4 regions of the Pseudomonas sp. E1BtOHC1 genome follow, and region 4 is predicted to be linked to each of the others. Evidence: predicted binding sites of a transcription regulator. Region 4 holds the regulator's gene; each other region holds the start of a gene.
The links. The regulator FliA, encoded in region 4, starts transcription of late flagellar genes. The targets are predictions, from matches to a motif close to CTAAAGTTTNNNNNNNNNNNGCCGNTAA.

Region 1 (3,462 bases), 2.1 Mb from region 4:
GCGCAAGGCCATGAAACTCAAGTAGCCGGGCAGGGCGAACGGCAGGATCAGCAGGAACTGGCCGGCGGCCTGGACGTTGCTTGGGGTCTGGCCGAACAGCAGCAACAGCGGTTTGAGGTTCCACAGCAGCAGGCCGGCGACCAGGGCCATGATCCAGGCCAGCCACAGGCCGGCCTGGGTCAGGCGGGCGGCGCCCTCGATGTCTCCGGCGCCCTGACGAATCGCCACCAGGGTGCCTACAGCGGCAATCACGCCGATGCAGAAAATCGAGACAAAGGAATAGCTGGCGGCGCCCAGACCGCCGCCGGCCAGGGCTTCGGGGCTGAGGCGGGCCATCATCAGGGTGTCGGTGAGAACCATCAGCATGTGCGCCAGCTGGGAGGCGATCAGCGGCCCCGCCAGCCGCAGGATGGCCCAGAGTTCGGTACGTGCTGGATGCTGCATGGTCATCAGGCTCGATCAGGGTAAAGTCGGGGAGAGCGCTGATTCTCGGCGCTTCTGGGCCATAGCACAAAGGGATAAAAATACTTGCTGGCATGATAAAAACTCATGCGAACGACTTTCTGGTAGCGTTGCGTCATTCCGCTGCCGGAGCGCATCCATGTCCCGCCGTCTTCCTCCTCTTTATGCCCTGCGTGCCTTTGAAGCAGCGGCGCGGCACAGCTCGTTCACCCGGGCGGCCGAGGAGCTGTCCATTACCCAGAGTGCTGTCAGCCGGCATATCCGCACCCTGGAGGAGCACTTCGCTTGCCGGCTGTTCCAGCGCAGTGGGCGCAATCTGCAACTGACCGAAGCGGCGCGTTTGCTGCTGCCGGGCATCCGCGAGGGCTTCGGTGCCCTGGAGCGGGCCTGCAATACCTTGCGGGCCGAAGACGACATCCTGCGCATGAAGGCGCCGTCGACCCTGACCATGCGCTGGTTGCTGGCGCGCCTCAGCCGTTTCCGCCATCTGCAGCCGGGCAACGAAGTGCAGCTCACCAGTGCCTGGATGGATGTGGATTCCGTGGACTTCAACCAGGAACCCTTCGACTGTGCGGTACTGCTGAGCAACGGACACTTTCCACCGGATTGGGAAGCCAGCTACCTGTTCCCGGAGTTACTGGTCCCGGTGGGCGCTCCGAATCTGCTCGAAGACCTGCCCTGGGATGTGGCGCGGCTGGCGGCCACGGAGTTGTTGCATCCGACTCCTGACCGGCGGGACTGGCGCAGTTGGCTGGAGCAGATGGGGCTCACGGATCAGGTTTCCCTCAAGGGCGGGCAGGTGTTCGACACTCTGGAGCTGGGGATGATTGCGGCGGCTCGGGGCTACGGCGTGTCCATGGGGGACCTGCTGATGGTGGCCGAGGATGTCGCTCAAGGTCGCTTGAGCCTGCCCTGGCCGACTGCCGTCGCCAGCGGCTTGAACTATTACCTGGTGTGGCCCAAGACCCGGCCGGGAGGTGAACGTTTGCGTCGTCTCAGCGACTTTCTCCAGGGTGAGGTCGAGGCGATGCAATTGCCTGCGGTAGAGCGCCTGGGCTGAAACGTTGAAGCACCCGGCCGGCAAGGTTGTGCACATATCCTTGCAAGACGCTCAAGTATTGCCCGGCGCCGCCGAATCCTAGGACATGGAACCAGCGTTCAGGAAGGTCCTAATTACTAAAAACACTTAGAAATATTGTTGCCGAGCGTGCCACTCGATCAGGATGATCCGCCTTCTCGGCCAGGAGCCATCATGTCCCAACCCCGTGCCCGGATAGCCTCCCAGCTAGGGCTTGCCCTTGCCCTGATACTCGCCCTGGTGATCAGCGGCAGTACCCTGTTTGCCCTGCGTTCTCTGGATTCGGCGAATCTCGACACCCGAGAAGAGCACTTGGCCAGCGAAGCGCGCCTGCTGGCGGACCAGCTCAACACCTTTCACAGCAGCCTGCGCGAAAGCACCCAGCGCCTCAGTGGCTTGTTTGAAAACCGCTTCAGCAGCGGCATGAGCCTGCATCCCGAACAACCGGTGACAGTGGCTGGGGTCCAGACCCCCGGGCTGCACCTGGGGGACATGGTGCTGAACAACAACTTCGAGGAAGTGGACGAGTTCAAGCAGATGACCGCCGGGGTGGCGACCCTGTTCGTGCGCAGCGGCGACGACTTCATTCGGGTCAGTACCTCCCTGAGCAAACAGGACGGCAGCCGGGCCATTGGCACCTTGCTCGACCACGCCCACCCGGCCTATCAGAAACTCATGGCGGGGCAGGGTTATGTTGGCCGGGCGCTGTTGTTCGAGCGCTTCTACATGACCCAGTACACCCCGGTGCTGGATCGTGCCGGCAAGGTGATTGCCGTGCTGTTCGTTGGTTTTGACTACACCGATGCGCAGAATGCCCAGTTCGACAATCTCAAGCGCTTCCGCATCGGACAGAGCGGCTCCCTGGCCTTGCTGGACGAGCAGCACAAGTGGCTGGTGCCGCCGGCGGGCGTGCAAGGCCTGGATCAGGCCGCGCAGGTCATGACCGATGCGGCGAAGGAGCCGGGCAAGGGGCGCTTCTGGAGCGACCAGGGCGAAGACTTCTACAGCCTGGCGGTGCCTTTTGCCGGTGGGCCCTGGGCGGTGGTGGCGAGCATGCCCAAGGCCGAGATCCGGGCGGTGACCTGGAGCGTCGGTATCCGTCTGGTGATCGGCAGCCTGTTGGCGATGTTGCTGGCGGTGGGCGCCACGGTCTGGCTGCTGCGCAGCAAGCTGGCACCCTTGAGTGATCTGGTGCGTCAGGCCCAGGCCCTGGGCGGTGGCGACCTGAGTGCGCGGTTGAATGTATCCAGCCACGATGAGATCGGCCAACTGGCTCGTAGCTTCAACCAGATGGGTGAAGCCTTGTCGACCATGGTCGAGCACATCCGCCGTTCTGCCGCTGAGGTCAACGGCCGGGCCCAGGCCTTGTCCGGCCTGTCCAGCGGTGCCTATGAGGGCATGGAGCAGCAGTCGGGCGAGATCACCAGCATGGCGGGGGCGGTGGAGGAGTTCAGCGCCACGTCGCTGAACATCGCTGACAATATGGGCAGCACTCAGCGCCTGGCCCAGGAAAACGCCCAGCAAACCCACATCGGCCGCGAGTCCATGGAACAGGCGTCATCGTCCCTTGAGCAGATTGCCGGGGCGCTCAACAGCACGGCTACGGTGATCAATACCCTGGGCCAACGCTCCCAGGAGATCGGCGGAATTGTCGGGGTGATCACTGCGATTGCCGACCAGACCAACCTGCTCGCTCTCAACGCCGCCATTGAGGCGGCCCGTGCCGGCGAGCAGGGTCGCGGCTTCGCCGTGGTGGCGGATGAGGTACGCAACCTGGCGTCGCGTACCCGCGAGGCCACGGACGAAATCTCGCAGATGATCAACAGCATCCAGCAGGAAACCGGCCACGCCATCGAAACCATGGAGCAGGGCAACCGACTGATGCAGGAAGGCTTGTCGCGCAACGCCGACGTGGCTTCGGC
Region 2 (3,462 bases), 3.5 Mb from region 4:
GCAATCGAAGTGATCTCGGTCAGGTTGCGCGAGATGTCCTCGGCCACCGACGTCTGCTCCTCGGCGGCAGTGGCGATCTGCCGATTCATGTCGCGGATCGCTTCCACCGCTTCGGTGATGCGCTCCAGCATTGCACCGGCCTCGGTCACCTGCTGCACACTCTGCTCGCTGCGGGACTGGCCGCTCTCGATGGCCTGGGCCGCATCCACCGCACCGGTCTGCACGCTCTGGATGATCTGGTTGATCTCGATGATGGACGCCGCAGTACGCTGGGCCAGGCTGCGCACCTCATCGGCGACCACGGCAAAACCGCGCCCCGCCTCACCGGCCCGGGCCGCTTCGATGGCAGCGTTGAGCGCCAGCAGGTTGGTCTGCTCGGCGATCCCCTGGATCACTTCCAGGACCTTGCCGATACGCCCGCTGTCGGCCTCCAGACGGCGGATCACCGTGGCCGTGTTGGCAATCTCGCCACGCATCTGGGTGATGCTGTGGATCGTGCTCTGCATCACCTGCTCGCCCTGCTGCGCCGACTGGTCGGCATCATCCGCGGCGCGCGCAGCATCGGCAGCGTGGCGCGCCACTTCCTGGGCCGTGGCGGACATCTCGTTCATCGCCGTCGCCACCTGATCGGTGCGGTTGAACTGCTCGTTGGTGCCCTGGGACATCAAAGTGGCAATGGAGTTGAGCTCGCCGCTGGAGCTGTCCAGGTCCGAAGCGCTGCGCTGCAGACTGCTGAAGGTCTGGGCCAGGAAGTCACGCAGGGTGTTGGCAGCAGCCGCCAGCCTGCCCAGTTCGTCCTGGCGATCGCTGGCCACCCGGTCGGCGAACTGACCACGGCTGAGCTGGGCGACGTAGTCGATCAACTGGCGGATCGGCTGCACCAGGCTGCGGTTCACCAGCCACAGGCTGAGCAGGCCGATCAGCAAACCGGAAGCCAGCATCACCAGGATGCCCAGCCACACCGTACGATCGGCCGCCGAGCTGATGTCCCGGGACTGCTGGTCACTGTGCTTGCGCAACTCGGTCACCAACTCGCTCATCTGTTCGCTGGTGGCACGGTCCACGCCCTTGACCGCAGCGTCGCCGGCACTCGGGTCGGCGCCTGCGGCCACATAGGCGTCACGGCCTTTCTGATAGGCCGAGCCGAGCGAACGGTGCTCCTCGGCCAGGCGCTGTGCCCGGTTCTTGAGGCCCGAATCCAGGCCAGGCGTCTGGGCCAACTGGCCGAGGATGTTCTGCACATCCCGCTGACGATCTTCGAACTGCTGCCAGTACTTGTTCAGTTCCTGGGGCTGCTTGCCCCGCAGCAACACGTTCTTCCACTCCTGCACCTGGCTCTTGAACTGCAGGTTGGCCTCGTCGATCAGCTGCGAACTGCGCAGCGGACCTTCGATCAGCTCGCGATAGCTCTGCACGCCACCGGACAGCAAGTGAAAACACGCCAGGGCGATCAACAGCATCGCAAACAGGCTACCGCTCAGCAGGGCAAGAATTTGCGCTCTCAGGGATTTTTGCAAAAACATCGAGAAGATCTCATGGCAGGGATAGAGCAGGCCCACTAAGGGCATGCGTAGGTCCGAACTTCCCTGTCAGGAGCATTCGAGGAAAATCGAATGCGTATTGCATGTGAGCGTGATCGGCATCCGCGATCCATTCTTGAGCGCTGCCGACCACTGGTATGGCGCCGCGGATTGTGCACTTTGAAACGTCACAAAACTGTCAAAAAGCCTTGCCATGATGAGGCCCAAGTGAACCTGTAAAACCCGCGCCAGGTACTGTCCCTCCTGCGAGACCCCATGAACCACAGCATCGACCAGAGTCACCGCGATTCCGATCTGTTTGGCCTGCTCTACGGTTTTAGCTTTCGGCCCGGCGAACGGGGTCATGAACTGGATTCAGCCAAGGCCCTGCAAGCCCTGCAACAGCCGCGCAACAGCGACGAATTCCTCTGGTTGCACCTGAACCTGGCCCACGCCGCCTGCGAGCGCTGGATGAAGGCCCACTTGCAATTGCCCGAGGAGTTCTTCGAAGCCCTGCACGAAGGGTCGCGCTCGACCCGCATCGAACACGTCGACTCGGCGCTGCTGGCGGTGGTCAACGATGTGGTGTTCAACTTCAGCAGCATGGTGTCCTCGGACATCTCCACCCTGTGGGTCTGCGTACGCAGCAACCTGATCATCAGCGCCCGCCTGCAACCCCTGCACTCGGTGGACAAGCTGCGCTCCTCGGTCAAGGCCGGCGAACGCTTTCGCTCGCCCCTGGAACTGCTGGTGCACCTGCTGCGCGACCAGGGCGAAGTGCTGACCCAGATCGTGCGTAAAACCAGCCTCAGCGTCGACCAGATCGAAGACCAGTTGCTGGCGGCCCGGGTCTCCAGCAACCGAGCCGAACTGGGGGCCATGCGTCGGGTACTGGTGCGTCTGCAACGGCTGCTGGCCCTGGAACCGGGCTCCCTGCTGCGTCTGCTCAATCGGCCGCCGCAATGGTTGCAGAAGGAAGACGTCAAGGAGCTGCGCAAGTCCACCGAAGAGTTCGCCCTGATCATCAACGACCTCACCGCCCTCGGGGAGCGGATCAAACTGCTGCAGGAAGAGATCGCCGCCAACCTCAATGAACAGACCAACCGCACCCTGTTCACCCTGACCGTGGTCACGGTCCTGGCCCTGCCGATCAACATCATCGCCGGCTTCTTCGGCATGAACGTGGGTGGCATTCCCTTTTCCGGCGACCCGGAGGGCTTCTGGATTCTGGTGGCGCTGGTGGCCACCTTCACCGTGATCGCCGGGCGCTGGGCCTTCCGTAAACGCCAGGACTACTGAAACACTCCCTGTAGGAGCCGGCTTGCCGGCGAAGGCGCGCCCAAGGTCGACGGCTGGCTCAGGGACCTCTTCGCTGGCAAGCCAGCGCCTACGCGATGATTGCGATGGCCGCGATGATGGCGGCGGACTCGAACGGATCAACGGAGCCACTCAATCGCGCAAACCATGACCTGAGGCAGTCTCCTTGTAACAATTGGCAACGATCATGGGCGACACTCTCTCCCGCAACAGGATTGTCCAGTAATGGCCACCCCTTCCCTGACTGCCGCTTCCCCCAGCCTCGACGTCAAACCGCAACTGGATAAAAAACCCGGCCCCTTCACCCTGGTAGTGTTTTTCGCAGTGCTGGCCATGGGCTTGCTGTTCACCGCCTACAGCCTGGTGCATGACATGCACGAACTGGGCACCACGGTCACCACCTGGACCCCGTTCCTGCTGCTGGGTGTGGCCTTGCTGATCGCACTGGGCTTCGAGTTCGTCAACGGCTTCCACGACACCGCCAACGCCGTGGCCACGGTGATCTACACCCATTCGCTACCACCGCAGTTCGCGGTGGTCTGGTCCGGCATGTTCAACTTCCTCGGGGTGCTGCTGTCCAGTGGCGCGGTGGCCTTCGGCATCATCGCCCTGCTGCCAGTGGAAC
Region 3 (3,462 bases), 1.3 Mb from region 4:
CAGTTCCCGGTGCGGCCGCTGGGGTCGCAGGCTGGGACGCCGGCGCAACCGGCTTGGGAGCCGGCGCCTGGCCGGCCGATCCCTGCTCATCCATCTTCAATACACCATCCTCGAAGATGTTCATGCGCTGGCGCACTTCATGGGCTGGCAATGGCTCGCTGCCCGGCGGCAAGGCATTCGGATCCGCCGCCGCACCCGGCACTTCACCTGGCGCCCCACTCCCCTGATTGGGCACTGGAGCGTTGGGATCCGTCTGCTCGCCTTCAATGGCGCGCTGGGCCTTCTTGGTCAGCACCACAATGTCGATCCGCCGGTTGACCGGGTTGAACGGATTCTTGCGGTCGAACAGCGCCGAGGAGGCAAAGCCCACCACCCGCGCCACTTGTGGATCGGGATAACCGCCAGCCACCAGAGCCCGACGCGCAGCGTTGGCACGGTTGGCGGACAGTTCCCAGTTGCCGAACTCACCGCTGCCGGCATAAGGCGTGGCATCGGTATGGCCGCTGATGCTGATCTTGTTCGGCACCGCCTTGATGGTGTCGGCCATGGCCAGCAGGATGTCTTCGAAATACGGCTTCAGACGGGCGCTGCCAGAGTCGAACATCGGCCGGTTCTCGGCATCCATGATCTGGATCCGCAAGCCGTCCGGAGTGATTTCGAAGAGGATCTGATCCTTGAACTTCTGCAGCTGGGGATTCTCTTCAACCTTGTTCTGCAACTCTTGCAGCAGCAGTTCGAGACGCTCGCGCTCAACCTGCTCGGCCATGCCCTCCACCTGATCGGCATCCACCGTGACCTTGTCCGGCTGCGGCTGGGACTTGATCTCGGGGTTGAGGGTGTTGTCCGGCGCCAGCTCAGGAGAGCCGCCCAGGTCGATGATGTAGGGCGTGCCGCTTTCCGAGAAGCCGATCGGGTCCTTGAAGTAACCGGCGATGGCGATCTTCTGTTCCGGGGTCGCGGTGGACAAGAGCCACAGCACCAGGAAGAACGCCATCATCGCCGTGGCGAAGTCGGCGAAGGCGATTTTCCAGGCGCCCCCGTGATGTCCGCCAGCGAAGCGCTTGACGCGCTTGATGATAATCGGCTGATTATTTTCCATGACTTAGCGACCGCGAACCGCTTGTTCCAGCTCGGCGAAGCTAGGACGGTGCGCCGGGTACAGAACCTTGCGCCCAAACTCCACCGCCAGGGACGGCGGCATGCCGGAAGCCGAAGCTACCAGGGACGCCTTGATGGCTTCGTAGACGTTCAGTTCTTCCTTGGCATCGTGGGCCAGGGAATGGGCCAGCGGGCCGAAGAAACCATAGGCCGCGAGAATACCGAAGAAGGTACCTACCAGCGCCGCACCTACGTGCAGGCCGATGGACTTCTGGTCGCCGTCGCCCAGGGAGGCCATAGTCACCACGATCCCCAGTACCGCCGCAACGATACCGAAGCCCGGCATGCCGTCGGCAATCCCGTTGACCGCATGAGAAGGATGCTCAAGGTCTTCCTTGAGGCTGAACAGCTCCATGTCGAACAGGCCTTCCAGCTCGTGGGGAGCCATGTTGCCGGAGGACATGATGCGCAGGTAGTCACAGACAAAAGCGGTCATGCGTTCGTCTTTGAGCACTGCCGGATACTTGGCGAAAATCGGGCTGGCGGCAGCGTCCTCGATGTCCCCTTCGATGGCCATCATGCCTTCGCGACGACTTTTATTGAGGATCTCGTAGATCAGACCCAGCACTTCCAGATAGAAGGTGTGGGTGAAGCGCGAGCTGAACATGCCCAGGGATTTCTTGACGACGTGCATCGTCATGTAGCCCGGGTTGGCCTGGAGGAATGCGCCAAAGGCAGCACCGCCAATGATCAGAACCTCGAAGGGCTGGATCAGTGCCGCGATTTTGCCGTGTGAAAGCACGTATCCGCCGAGCACGCTCGCGAATACGACGATGATGCCGATAATTTTAGCCATAGGTAGGAGAGTACTTATTGAGTCGGGTTCAAGGTCATATTCGGAAGTTCTTAAAACTCTTCTTCTACTTATCGGCAAAACTGCGCCAGACTATAGCCAGTTAAGGCGAAAAGCCAGTTTGGCCCGCTCTGGGCGTGTTCACAGCAGACGATGATTGCGCCCGACCATGTCTAATGAAACCAACGTCCCACATTCCCCGCCCGCCTCTCTCGACGCCTGGGTAAAGCTCCTCAATGGCGTGCGCTTGCCCGTGCCGCAAGCCAGTCATGATCGAGTGTGCAAAGCCATCGCCAACAATCGCAGTTCGCTACGCGACATTGCCGAACTGATGCAAAACAGCCCGGCGCTGGCCTTGAGCGTGATCCGCGAAGCCAATCGACACTCCCACGGCAGCATGAGCGAACCGGCAGAAAACCTGGAGGTCGCGGTCAACCGCCTGGGACTCAAGCGCACCGAAGAACTGCTCGAGCAACTGCCCACCCTGCCAGAGCAACAGATCCCCCAGGCACTGCGTCAGTTGCAACTGATCAGCCAGCACGCCACCCAGCAAGCCAACGGTTTTTTCGCCGGGCGCCTGGCACGACTGTGGCAGGACATTCACTGGGGCAGCCTGCTGTTTCTCTCGCCACTGTGGGCCATGGCCCTGGTCTACCCCAAGCTCGTGGAAGAATGGGAACTGCGGGTCATCTATAAGCACGAGTCGGCTCGCCAGGTAGAAATGCAACTGTTCGGCGTTCGGCTGATGGAGTTGTGCCAGGCCCTGGTCCATGCCTGGCATCTGCCGATCTGGGTGCAGCAGGGTTATCGCCTGCTGACCCAGGAGCAGCATCAACTGGCCAAGGTCATGCTGATCGCCCGCGACAGCGAACATCCGCTGCGCCAGCAACAACGCCTGGATGCGGACCCGGACCTGCAGCGCTGGCTGAACCAGCCGGCCAACTGCGTCCTGCTGGCCAACGGCCTGGCCCTGGCGGCGCAGCACTCCTGGAACAACGCTCATGGCCGACGCTGGCAAAACCTCACCGGCCTGTACCTGCAAATGCCGGTCGCACAGGTCCAGCAACAGCTGCACCAGCAGGCGGCAACCAGCGCCCGCAATGACAGCCAGCCCGATCTCTGGCACCCGGCCCAGGCCCTGATCTGGCCCTGGGATGTGCGGCGCCTGCACAACGGTGAACAGCCGGCACCGGCTCCGACAGCCGAGGAGCTGGCCAAATGGCGCAAGCTCTGCGGCGAACTTCTACTGGAGCCCAGCCCCTTCACCAATGCCGTGCACCTCACCGGCTTTGCCCGAGATGCCCTGGTGGCCTGCGGCATGCATCGAGTGCTGCTACTGATGGTCGACCGCAGCCAGAGCCACCTGCGGGTGCAGCAACTGTATGGTCTGCCCCAGGAAACAGCAGGGCTGACACTGCAGGCCAAGCAGAGCACGGTGCTGCAACGCCTGCTGGAAAAGTCTGCCCAGGTGCGTCTGACACCGGTCAACAATGGGCAGTTTTCCGCCCACC
Region 4 (3,462 bases):
TGTTCGGACAGTTGCTCTAGAATCTCGCCGGCCTCAACCAGGAAATCCTGAAGGATCTCTTCATCGGCGCCGAAGCTCATTAATGGGTGCTCCTAGAATCCAAGGCTGGAAAGCAAATCGTCTACATCGTCCTGACCGGACATAACGTCTTCCCGTTTATCGGCATGAATCTGCGGACCTTCACCCTTGGCGAGATGTTTTTGCGGATCTTTTTCAGCGAGGATCGATTCACGGTCATGTTCGATGCCGGCGAAACGATCGACCTGGCTGGCCATCAAGACGAGTTTGAGCAGATTGCTTTCGACTTCCGTGACCAACTGGGTCACACGCTTGATCACCTGACCGGTCAGGTCCTGGTAATCCTGCGCCAGCAGAATGTCGTTGAGGTGGCCCGATACGGTGCGGGTTTCCTGCTCGCTGCGCGTCAGGAAACTGTCGACCCGGCGTGCCAGTTCGCGAAACTCTTCAGCGCCGACCTCACGCCGCATAAAGCGCCCCCAGTCTGCGCTCAAGGCCTGGGCTTCAGTGCTCAGGCCGTTGACCAACGGGGTGCTGCTCTCTACCAGGTCCATGGTGCGGTTGGCTGCGGCTTCCGTGAGCCGGACCACATAGGACAGGCGCTCAGTGGCATCCGTGATCTGTGAAACTTCCTCGGCTTGCGGCATGTGCGGGTCAATCTGGAAATTGACGATTGCGCTATGCAGCTCGCGGGTGAGCTTGCCCACTTCCTGATACAGGCCGCGGTCACGGGTCTGATTGAGCTCATGGATCAATTGCACCGCTTCGCCGAACCTGCCCTTTTCAAGGCTTTCGACCAGTTCCAGCGCATGTTTTTTCAGGGTCGACTCAAAGTCGCCCAGTGAAGATTCGTTATGCTCCATAGCTCCCCCGTGGCGGAATGGCTACGCGTCTCAACCGATGCGTTCGAAGATTTTTTCGATCTTCTCTTTCAACGCCTGAGCCGTGAATGGTTTGACGACATAGCCGTTTACGCCGGCCTGGGCAGCTTCGATGATCTGCTCGCGCTTGGCTTCAGCAGTAACCATCAATACCGGCAGGTGCTTGAGTTTTTCATCGGCACGCACGTGGCGCAGCAGGTCGATACCGGTCATGCCCGGCATGTTCCAGTCTGTTACCAGAAAGTCGATGCTCCCGCTGTTGAGTACCGGAATGGCAGTGGTGCCATCGTCGGCCTCGACCGTGTTGGTGAAACCCAGATCACGCAACAGGTTTTTTATGATCCGCCGCATCGTTGAAAAGTCATCAACGATGAGGATTTTCATGTTCTTGTCCAATTCGACCTCCAAGCAGTCTTAAACGCATCCAGCACCTGAACGCGCCATTCAATCAATTCGGCATAACACACAACGACTGCATGGAGCACATACCGCAAGACCGGTGCAGCGCTTGCTTCACCGGTCCTGATCGCAGTGTCCCCACACTGCCTGTCAGCGCGCTCGCCACTCCCCCAAACGCCCCCGCAAGCGGGCTGCGCACTGGCTGTGTAACTGGCTGACCCGCGACTCGCTGACCCCCAGGACCTCACCGATTTCCTTGAGGTTCAGCTCTTCGTCGTAGTACAGCGCCAACACCAGTCGCTCGCGCTCCGGCAAATTGGCAATCGCATCCGCCAACGCAGCCTGGAAGCGTTCATCCTCCAGGTCCCGTGACGGCTCGAGATGAGCACTGGCGCCATCCTCATGCAGCCCTTCATGTTCGCCGTCCTGCAACAGGTCGTCGAAACTGAACAGGCGGCTGCCCAAGGTGTCGTTCAAAATCCCGTAATAATCGTCGAGACTCAATTGAAGTTCGGCCGCAACTTCGTGATCTTTAGCGTCACGACCGGTTTTAGCTTCAATTGCGCGAATGGCATCACTGACCATGCGCGTATTACGGTGCACCGAACGCGGTGCCCAATCGCCTTTGCGAACCTCGTCGAGCATCGCCCCACGGATACGAATACCCGCATAGGTTTCGAAACTCGCCCCCTTGCTCGCGTCGTATTTGGTCGACACTTCGAGCAAACCGATCATCCCGGCCTGAATCAGGTCTTCCACCTGAACACTGGCCGGCAACCGCGCCAGCAGGTGATAGGCAATACGCTTGACCAGGGGCGCGTAGCGCTCGATCAGTTCGTATTGGCTGTCACGTGCCGACTTCTTGTAGAGGTTGTAGCCGCTGGCAGTCATAGCACCGGTCCCGCTGTTTGATGCACTAGCCGCTCGACAAAAAACTCCAGATGCCCGCGTGGGTTCGCTGGCAACGGCCAGGTATCGACTTTTTGCGCGATGGCCTTGAACGCCAATGCACACTTCGAACGAGGAAAGGCTTCATAGACCGCACGCTGCTTTTGCACGGCCTTGCGTACGCTTTCGTCGTAGGGAACTGCGCCGACGTATTGTAAGGCCACGTCCAGGAAGCGATCCGTGACCTTGGTCAATTTTGCAAACAGGTTGCGCCCTTCCTGAGGGCTCTGGGCCATGTTGGCCAAGACCCGGAAACGGTTCATGCCATAGTCGCGGTTGAGCAGTTTGATCAGCGCGTAGGCGTCGGTGATGGAGGTCGGTTCGTCACAGACCACCAGCAACACTTCCTGGGCCGCGCGGACGAAACTGACTACCGAGTCACCAATACCTGCAGCGGTGTCGATCACCAGTACATCGAGATTGTCGCCGATGTCGCTGAAGGCCTGGATCAGACCGGCGTGCTGGGCGGGGCTCAGGTGCACCATGCTTTGGGTACCCGAAGCGGCCGGAACGATGCGAATGCCGCCAGGCCCCTGGAGCAGCACGTCGCGCAGCTCACAGCGCCCTTCGATGACATCCGCCAGGGTGCGCTTGGGGGTCAGACCCAACAGGACATCGACGTTGGCCAGTCCCAGATCGGCGTCCAGCAGCAAGACTCGCCGGCCGAGCTCAGCCAGAGCCAGGGACAAGTTCACTGACACATTAGTCTTGCCGACGCCACCTTTGCCGCCGGTCACCGCAATCACCTGTACGGGATGCATGCTGCCCATGTTCTTTCTTTACCTTGTCTTACTTAGACGGGGCCACATAACTGGCTGCGCGTTCACCATTGGAACAATGCATGGCAGACCATCGATGTAGATACACTGCAATCTATTCATGTCTACCTCAGCCGACCCGCTTGGTCGGGCTGTGATAGAGGTCAGCGAACATGTCGGCCATGGCTTCTTCGCTGGGTTCTTCCTGCATCTGCACGCTGACAGCGCGACTCACCAACTGGTGCCGGCGAGGCAGGTGCAAATCGTCGGGAATCCGTGGACCATCGGTGAGATAGGCCACCGGCAATTCGTGACTGATGGCCAGGCTCAAGACCTCGCCAAGACTGGCTGTTTCATCCAGTTTAGTCAGGATGCAACCGGCCAGACCGCAGCGCTTGTAGCTGTGGTAGGCAGCGGTCAGCACCTGCTTCTGGCTGGTGGTGGCCAGTACCAGGTAA

Region 1: ACSSVC_RS02700 (methyl-accepting chemotaxis protein) is a predicted target of FliA. The motif match lies at 1,573-1,600, and genes of this name have one in related genera.
Region 2: ACSSVC_RS27710 (methyl-accepting chemotaxis protein) is a predicted target of FliA. The motif match lies at 1,634-1,661, and genes of this name have one in related genera.
Region 3: motA (flagellar motor stator protein MotA) is a predicted target of FliA. The motif match lies at 2,023-2,050, and genes of this name have one in related genera.

Annotation. Positions count from the first base shown of each region.
Region 1 is NZ_CP196023.1:571,822-575,283, reverse strand. It holds gene ACSSVC_RS02710 (NorM family multidrug efflux MATE transporter) at 1-444, opposite strand, end outside; gene ACSSVC_RS02705 (LysR substrate-binding domain-containing protein) at 602-1,522, shown strand; gene ACSSVC_RS02700 (methyl-accepting chemotaxis protein) at 1,715-3,462, shown strand, end outside.
Region 2 is NZ_CP196023.1:6,148,809-6,152,270, forward strand. It holds gene ACSSVC_RS27710 (methyl-accepting chemotaxis protein) at 1-1,523, opposite strand, end outside; gene ACSSVC_RS27715 (transporter) at 1,797-2,819, shown strand; gene ACSSVC_RS27720 (inorganic phosphate transporter) at 3,063-3,462, shown strand, end outside.
Region 3 is NZ_CP196023.1:1,430,681-1,434,142, reverse strand. It holds gene motB (flagellar motor protein MotB) at 1-1,099, opposite strand, end outside; gene motA (flagellar motor stator protein MotA) at 1,103-1,954, opposite strand; gene ACSSVC_RS06570 (HDOD domain-containing protein) at 2,121-3,462, shown strand, end outside.
Region 4 is NZ_CP196023.1:2,685,025-2,688,486, reverse strand. It holds gene ACSSVC_RS12330 (chemotaxis protein CheA) at 1-80, opposite strand, end outside; gene ACSSVC_RS12325 (protein phosphatase CheZ) at 93-881, opposite strand; gene ACSSVC_RS12320 (chemotaxis response regulator CheY) at 912-1,283, opposite strand; gene fliA (RNA polymerase sigma factor FliA) at 1,449-2,189, opposite strand; gene fleN (flagellar synthesis regulator FleN) at 2,186-3,016, opposite strand; gene flhF (flagellar biosynthesis GTPase FlhF) at 3,135-3,462, opposite strand, start outside.